Regions from separate parts of the Citrobacter freundii complex sp. 2025EL-00176 genome, predicted to be linked through region 3. Evidence: predicted binding sites of a transcription regulator. Region 3 holds the regulator's gene; each other region holds the start of a gene.
The links. The regulator CRP, encoded in region 3, controls carbon source genes, mostly activating them, when cyclic AMP is high. The targets are predictions, from matches to a motif close to ATGTGANNNNNNTCACAT.
Positions count from the first base shown of each region.

Region 1: the regulator CRP is predicted to act here: its motif matches at 1,003-1,020, upstream of rbsD (D-ribose pyranase).
Region 2: the regulator CRP is predicted to act here: its motif matches at 1,393-1,410, upstream of focA (formate transporter FocA).

Region 1 covers NZ_JBRYHT010000005.1:7,455-9,728, forward strand. Annotated here, with positions in the region: gene rbsA (ribose ABC transporter ATP-binding protein RbsA) at 1-492, opposite strand, end outside; gene rbsD (D-ribose pyranase) at 500-919, opposite strand; gene kup (low affinity potassium transporter Kup) at 1,112-2,274, opposite strand, start outside.
Region 2 covers NZ_JBRYHT010000001.1:228,704-230,977, forward strand. Annotated here, with positions in the region: gene pflB (formate C-acetyltransferase) at 1-417, opposite strand, end outside; gene focA (formate transporter FocA) at 477-1,334, opposite strand; gene ycaO (30S ribosomal protein S12 methylthiotransferase accessory factor YcaO) at 1,739-2,274, opposite strand, start outside.
Region 3 covers NZ_JBRYHT010000008.1:65,189-67,462, forward strand. Annotated here, with positions in the region: gene ACVXHP_RS16080 (phosphoribulokinase) at 1-23, shown strand, start outside; gene ACVXHP_RS16085 (OsmC family protein) at 122-526, opposite strand; gene crp (cAMP-activated global transcriptional regulator CRP) at 835-1,467, shown strand; gene ACVXHP_RS16095 (YccS/YhfK family putative transporter) at 1,519-2,274, shown strand, end outside.

The DNA.
Region 1 (2,274 bases), on a different contig from region 3:
AATGATGACTTTCGATTCAAAGCTCAGTACTTTGGCGATTTCAACCATCTGCTGATCGCCAATCGACAGCTCCCCGACCAGCCTGTCGCTTTTAAAGCGCAGATTGAGTTTGGCGAGCAGCAGATCGGCTTCGGCGTACATCTTCTTCCAGTCAATTTTGCCAAAGCGATTCACAAACTCACGGCCAAGAAAAATGTTCTCAGCGATAGTGAGTTGCGGGATCAGGTTCAATTCCTGATGGATGATACCGATTCCGGCTTCCTGAGAGGATTTTGGGCCATTAAAGGTGGTCTCTTTCCCCAGCCACAATAAAGAGCCAGCATCACGGGTGTAGATCCCGGTCAGCACTTTCATCATGGTGGATTTGCCCGCGCCGTTTTCGCCCACCAGCGCCATTACGCGACCTGGATAGACATTCAGCGCAGCGCCGGATAGCGCTTTTACGCCCGGGAACGCTTTATCGATCCCTTTGAGTTGCAGTAATGCGTTCATGATGGCCTCAGAACGTGACGCCAGCACAGAGAATGATATTCGCATACGGAGAACACTCTCCGCTGCGAATTACCGCCTGACTGTCTGCGGTTTGTTTTTTGAATTGTTCATGCGTGGTGTAACGAATTTCTATGGTGTTTCCCTGGTGTTGTTGCAGTTGCTCAATGTGGCTGAGCAACGTTTCGTGGAGTTGCGGATTATGTTGTTTAATTTCCGTCGCGAGAATGGCCGCCTCAACCTGCATTTCACGTGTAATCACATCCAGTACCTGCATAAAAGAAGGTACGCCCTGGGTTAATGCCATATCAATACGCGTTGTGCTGTTCGGGATGGGTAAACCTGCATCACACACCACCAGCGTATCGGTATGCCCCAGACGGGAGATCACCGTTGAAATTTCAGAGTTGAGTACCGTGCCTTTCTTCATTTTCTTTCCCCACTAGCGAAACGTTTCGCTGAAGAGAAGTGTAGTGCGAAGAGTGGACAGAAAACCACCGCGACGTTACGAAAATGTGATCGCCATCGAAACGTTTCGCAAGGATTATCATTCGATGAAATGAAAACTGGGAGGGACAAAACAAAACGCCCCCTTTCGCAATGAAAGAGGGCGTCGATTACCTTAAATCTCTACCTGAGTACCAAGCTCAATAACCCGGTTCGGTGGGATTTCAAACTGGTCCGGCGCACGCAGCGCATTGCGCTGGAGCAGCAGATATAGCTTGCCGCGCAGACGCAAATACCATGGTCGTTTGCCGACAATCAGCGACTCGTGTGACATAAAGAAGGAGGTTTCCATCATCCGACAGCTTAAGCCTTCCAGACCGCAGCGATGGAACACTTCCTCAACGTTCGGCGTTTCACGCCAGCCGTAGCTGGCCACTACGCGCCAGAAGGTGGGCGATAACTGCTCAATCTGCACCCTACGCACGTTGTGCACGTATGGCGCATCTTCCGTACGCAGCGTCAGCAGAATCACACGTTCATGCAACACCTTGTTATGCTTGAGGTTATGCAGAAGCGCAAACGGAATGACGTTCAGCGCACGAGACATATATACCGCCGTTCCCGGTACGCGTACCGGTGGGGATTTCTCCAGAGAGGCGATCATCGCCTCCAGAGAGTTGCCGTGCTCATGCATGCGACGCAGCAGACGGAAACGTTCGCTTTTCCACGTGGTCATGATGGTGAACATCACCAGACCCAGCGTCAGAGGCAGCCAACCGCCGGAAATCAGTTTATCGAGGTTCGCGGAGAACAGCGGAACATCGACGCATAAGAACGCCACCAGGATCAGGAAGACGAAGTATTTATTCCAGTGCCAGTTTTTGCGCGCCACGGTGGTAGACAGAATAGACGTCAGTACCATCGTCCCCGTAACCGCAATCCCGTACGCCGCGGCCAGATTACTGGAGTGTTCAAAGCTCACAATCACGATAACTACCGCGAAATAGAGCATCCAGTTAACGAAAGGAATGTAGATCTGCCCTGACTCCATTTCCGAAGTATGGATGATACGCATCGGCGACAAATACCCCAGACGCACGGCCTGGCGCGTCAGCGAGAAGACACCGGAAATAACCGCCTGCGAAGCGATAACCGTTGCCAGTGCGGCAAGGATCAGGAGCGGTATCAATGCCCAGTCCGGCGCCAGCAGGAAGAACGGGTTTTTGATCGCTTCAGGATGCTTTAACAGCAGCGCCCCCTGACCAAAATAGTTCAGCACCAGCGAAGGCAATACTACGGAGAACCATGCCAGTCTAATCGGCAACTTACCGAAGTGGC
Region 2 (2,274 bases), on a different contig from region 3:
GGTGAAGATTTTTTTCAGCATCGGGTCCAGTTCGCGATTGTACGCTTTGCAGGAACCTTCAACCATTTTGATGCCGCCGAACGGAATGATCGCACGTTTCAGCGGAGCTTCAGTCTGCAGACCAACAATTTTCTCAAGCGCTTTGTTGATGTAGCCAGCGTCGTGAGAAGTGATGGTAGAAGCAACGGAGGTGTCAAAGTCAACAGGCGCGTGAGTGCGGTTTTCCTGTTTAACGCCTTCCATTACGCTGTCCCACAGCTTGGTGGTCGCGTCTGTAGCGCCAGCCAGGAAGGACTCGTCACCCTCATACGGAGTGTAGTTTTTCTGAATGAAGTCACGTACGTTTACTTCATTCTGCCAGTCACCTTTGGTAAAACCTTCCCAGGCTGTGGCTAACTTTTCATTAAGCTCGGACATGTAACACCTACCTTCTTAAGTGGATTTTTTATTTACTACGTGTAATGGGCATCAACAGATTAATGATGATCGTTACCACGCAGGTAAATGACCCAGTATGTCAACCCGACCAACAAACCGCCGCCGATAATGTTACCGATCGTAACCGGAATCAGGTTATCGGTGATGAAATTCATCACGGTCAGGTGAGAAAAATTCTCCGGAGAAGAACCGACAGCGGTCCAGAATTCCGGGGTGGCGAAATCGCGTATTACAATACCCATAGGGATCATAAACATGTTTGCGATACTGTGCTCAAAACCGCTGGCAACAAACATTGCGACCGGTAATACCATGATAAACGCTTTGTCCATCAGGCTGCGACCTGAGTAGCTCATCCATACGGCCAGACACACCATCAGGTTAGCCAGGATGCCGAGGCTTACCGCCTCAACAAAAGTATGATGCACTTTGTGGTCGGCTGTTTGCAGGACATTGAGTCCCCACGCGCCGTTGGCGGTCATATACTCGCCGGAAAGCCACATGAGTAACACGAAGATCAGGGCGCCAATCAGGTTGCCGACATAAACGTTAAGCCAGTTTTTAGCCAACTGTCCCCAGGTAATACGACCACTGGCTTTAGCAACAACAATCAGTACGGTTGAGGTGAAGAGGTCTGCACCGCAGATAACACAAAGAATCAGCCCCAGGGAAAAGCAGATACCACCGACTAATTTTGCCATGCCGAAAGGCATAGTACCGGTACCGGTAGTGGCAGTGATATAGAAAACAAAGGCAATTGAAATGAATACACCGGCAGTAATTGCCAGATAGAACGTCTTAAGCGGATGTTTCGTTGCTTTATAGACGCCTGCTTCTTCGGCAACTTTGGCCATTGCAGCAGGGAGTAAAAGATCAAAAGGGTTGTCAGCTTTCACACTAACTCTCTCTTTATTAAGTCGGCGACGAGATACTAACAAAGCATTATAGATGAGAATTTGATATAGATCATATCTCGCCTGGCTTATAGGCCCGCAAGACGCATGGTTTTTATGCGATTACGGAGTAACTTGTTGATTATCCAAATAAAAATAAATTTTAAAAATTATAAAGTGAGTTGAATTTTTTCTTTCAGCCTCCTGTTGGGCGGTTAATTAATATGGAGTAATTGAGATAAAAAGCCACATTAATAAGCTAATTTTTTTAATATCAACTACTAATATTTAACCTTGTTTTTACATTTATTTTTTGTTTTGACCAAAATAAAAAACAGGGCGCATAAAGCGCCCCGTAATATAGCCCAGACAATACATTTAGCCTACTTCACGCAGGCCGTTTGTCACTATTTTGACCAGTGCGCTGCTTTCGCGCGCTGCAGTTTTTCATAGGCTTTCAGCAGAGACTGATGCGCCGGGAACGCGTGCAGATCGCTGTCCACTGGCTGAAGACCATAAAATGCGGCCTCACCACTCAATGCCGCACTTGCCGCTTCAACCGCATCGGCGCCGTACATGCGGACAAACGCGTTCAGATATTGCAGCGGCTGACGATCCTCTTCCTGAGACAATAGCAGCAGCGTTTGCAGGCAACGGTAGTAGTTTGCACGTTCAGCGCTAAAGACGGAGGCGTTGAATTCCATCGTCCACTCTGTCCATACCAGTGCTTGCTCCAGGTCACCACCGGCCAGCGCCAGCATTACTTTAAGCTCGCCAATGCGCAGGGTGTACCAACCGTTATCCGCCCCGGTCGCCAGACCAAGCAGTTCGCGAACGCGGGTGAAGTCGTCAAAACCTTCTTCATCCAGTTGTTCGATCAGATTGAGATAGTCTTCTTTATCCCACTCACTGCCAGGCAGAGAGAGGATCGTTTCGCGCAGAT
Region 3 (2,274 bases):
TGGAAGGCAAAAAGATAGAGTGATGTATGGGATGTGCCCGATGGCGCTACGCTTATCGGGCCTACAAATCAGTATCGTTCTGTAGGCCGGATAAGGCCACGCCGCCATCCGGCGTCATGTGTTACGCAGCAACCACTTCATAGGAGTGGGTAATATTCACCGCTTTTTCCAGCATCAATGCCACAGAACAATATTTTTCCGCCGAGAGATCGACGGCACGGGAGACCGACGCATCTTTCAGATCGTGGCCGGTGACGATGAAATGCAGATTGATGTGGGTAAACAAACGCGGCGCTTCTTCACGGCGCTCAGAGGTGAGTTTCACTTCGCAGTTGGTCACATCCTGACGTCCCTTTTGCAGGATCGACACCACATCGATCGCGCTACAACCACCCGCGGCCATTAATACCATTTCCATCGGGCTCGGCGCTTTATCACCGGAGTTACCGTCCATCAAAATTTGGTGGCCAGAGGCGGACTCTCCGAGGAAGGTTAACCCCTCAACCCACTTTACACGCGCTTGCATATTTCGTAACTCCAATGTTTCAATTTTCCTGACAGATTACGCGTACATAACAATTCTCGCAACGGAAGGCGACCTGCGTCATGCTGAAGCGAGACACCAGGAGACACACGGCGAAAGCTATGCTAAAACAGTCAGGATGCTACAGTAATACATTGACGTACTGCATGTATGCAGAGGACATCACATTACAGGCTGCAGTCTATTTTTAGTAGCCCCCTTCCCAGGTAGCGGGAAGCACATTTTTGCAAACCCAGAGGCAGCGTCGTTTTCTGGCTCTGGAGACAGCTTATAACAGAGGATAACCGCGCATGGTGCTTGGCAAACCGCAAACAGACCCGACTCTCGAATGGTTCTTGTCTCATTGCCATATTCATAAGTACCCATCGAAGAGCACGCTGATTCACCAGGGTGAAAAAGCGGAAACGTTGTATTACATCGTTAAAGGCTCAGTGGCAGTGCTGATCAAAGATGAAGAAGGGAAAGAAATGATCCTTTCTTATCTGAATCAGGGCGATTTTATTGGTGAATTAGGCCTCTTTGAAGAAGGCCAGGAACGTAGCGCTTGGGTACGGGCCAAAACCGCATGTGAAGTCGCTGAAATTTCCTACAAAAAATTTCGCCAATTAATCCAGGTCAACCCGGATATTCTGATGCGCCTGTCTTCTCAGATGGCTCGTCGCCTGCAGGTCACGTCTGAAAAAGTAGGCAACCTTGCCTTCCTCGACGTCACCGGTCGTATTGCCCAGACTCTGCTGAATCTGGCAAAACAGCCTGACGCGATGACTCACCCGGACGGTATGCAGATTAAAATCACCCGTCAGGAAATCGGCCAGATCGTTGGCTGCTCCCGTGAGACCGTTGGTCGTATTCTGAAGATGCTGGAAGATCAGAACCTGATCTCCGCTCACGGTAAGACCATTGTCGTTTACGGCACGCGTTAATCCCGTCGAAATGGCGCGCTACCCGGTAGCGCGCCATTTTTGTTTGCTCCGATGTGGCGAAGACTGATTTATCACCCCGAGATCAACTACGCACTACGACAGACCCTGGTGCTGTGTTTACCTGTGGCTGTCGGTCTTATCATTGGTCAGCTTCATCTGGGGCTTCTGTTTTCCCTCGTACCTGCTTGTTGCAATATTGCCGGTCTTGATACCCCGCATAAACGTTTTTTCAAACGTTTAGTTATTGGCGCGTCGCTGTTTGCCGGTTGCAGCCTGATCATGCAGTTACTGCTGGCGCAAGCTATACCGCTGCCGCTCATCCTCACCGGCCTGACGCTGATTCTTGGCGTAACCGCCGAGCTAAGCCCGCTGCATGCGCGACTGCTGCCAGCCTCACTCATCGCGGCAATTTTCACGCTAAGCCTTGCCGGGAACATGCCCGTCTGGGAGCCATTGCTGATCTATGCACTGGGTACGTTGTGGTACGGTCTGTTCAACTGGTTCTGGTTCTGGATGTGGCGTGAGCAGCCGCTGCGCGAATCGCTCAGCCTGTTGTACCGCGAATTAGCCGATTACTGTGAGGCCAAGTACAGTCTGCTGACCCAGCATGCCGATCCAGAAAAAGCGCTGCCTCCGTTGCTGGTTCGTCAACAAAAAGCGGTGGATCTGATTACCCAGTGCTACCAGCAAATGCATATGCTGTCGGCGCATCACAATAATGAATACAAACGGCTGTTGCGTGCCTTTCAGGAAGCGCTCGATTTGCAGGAGCATATTTCGGTGAGCCTGCATCAGCCGGAAGAGGTG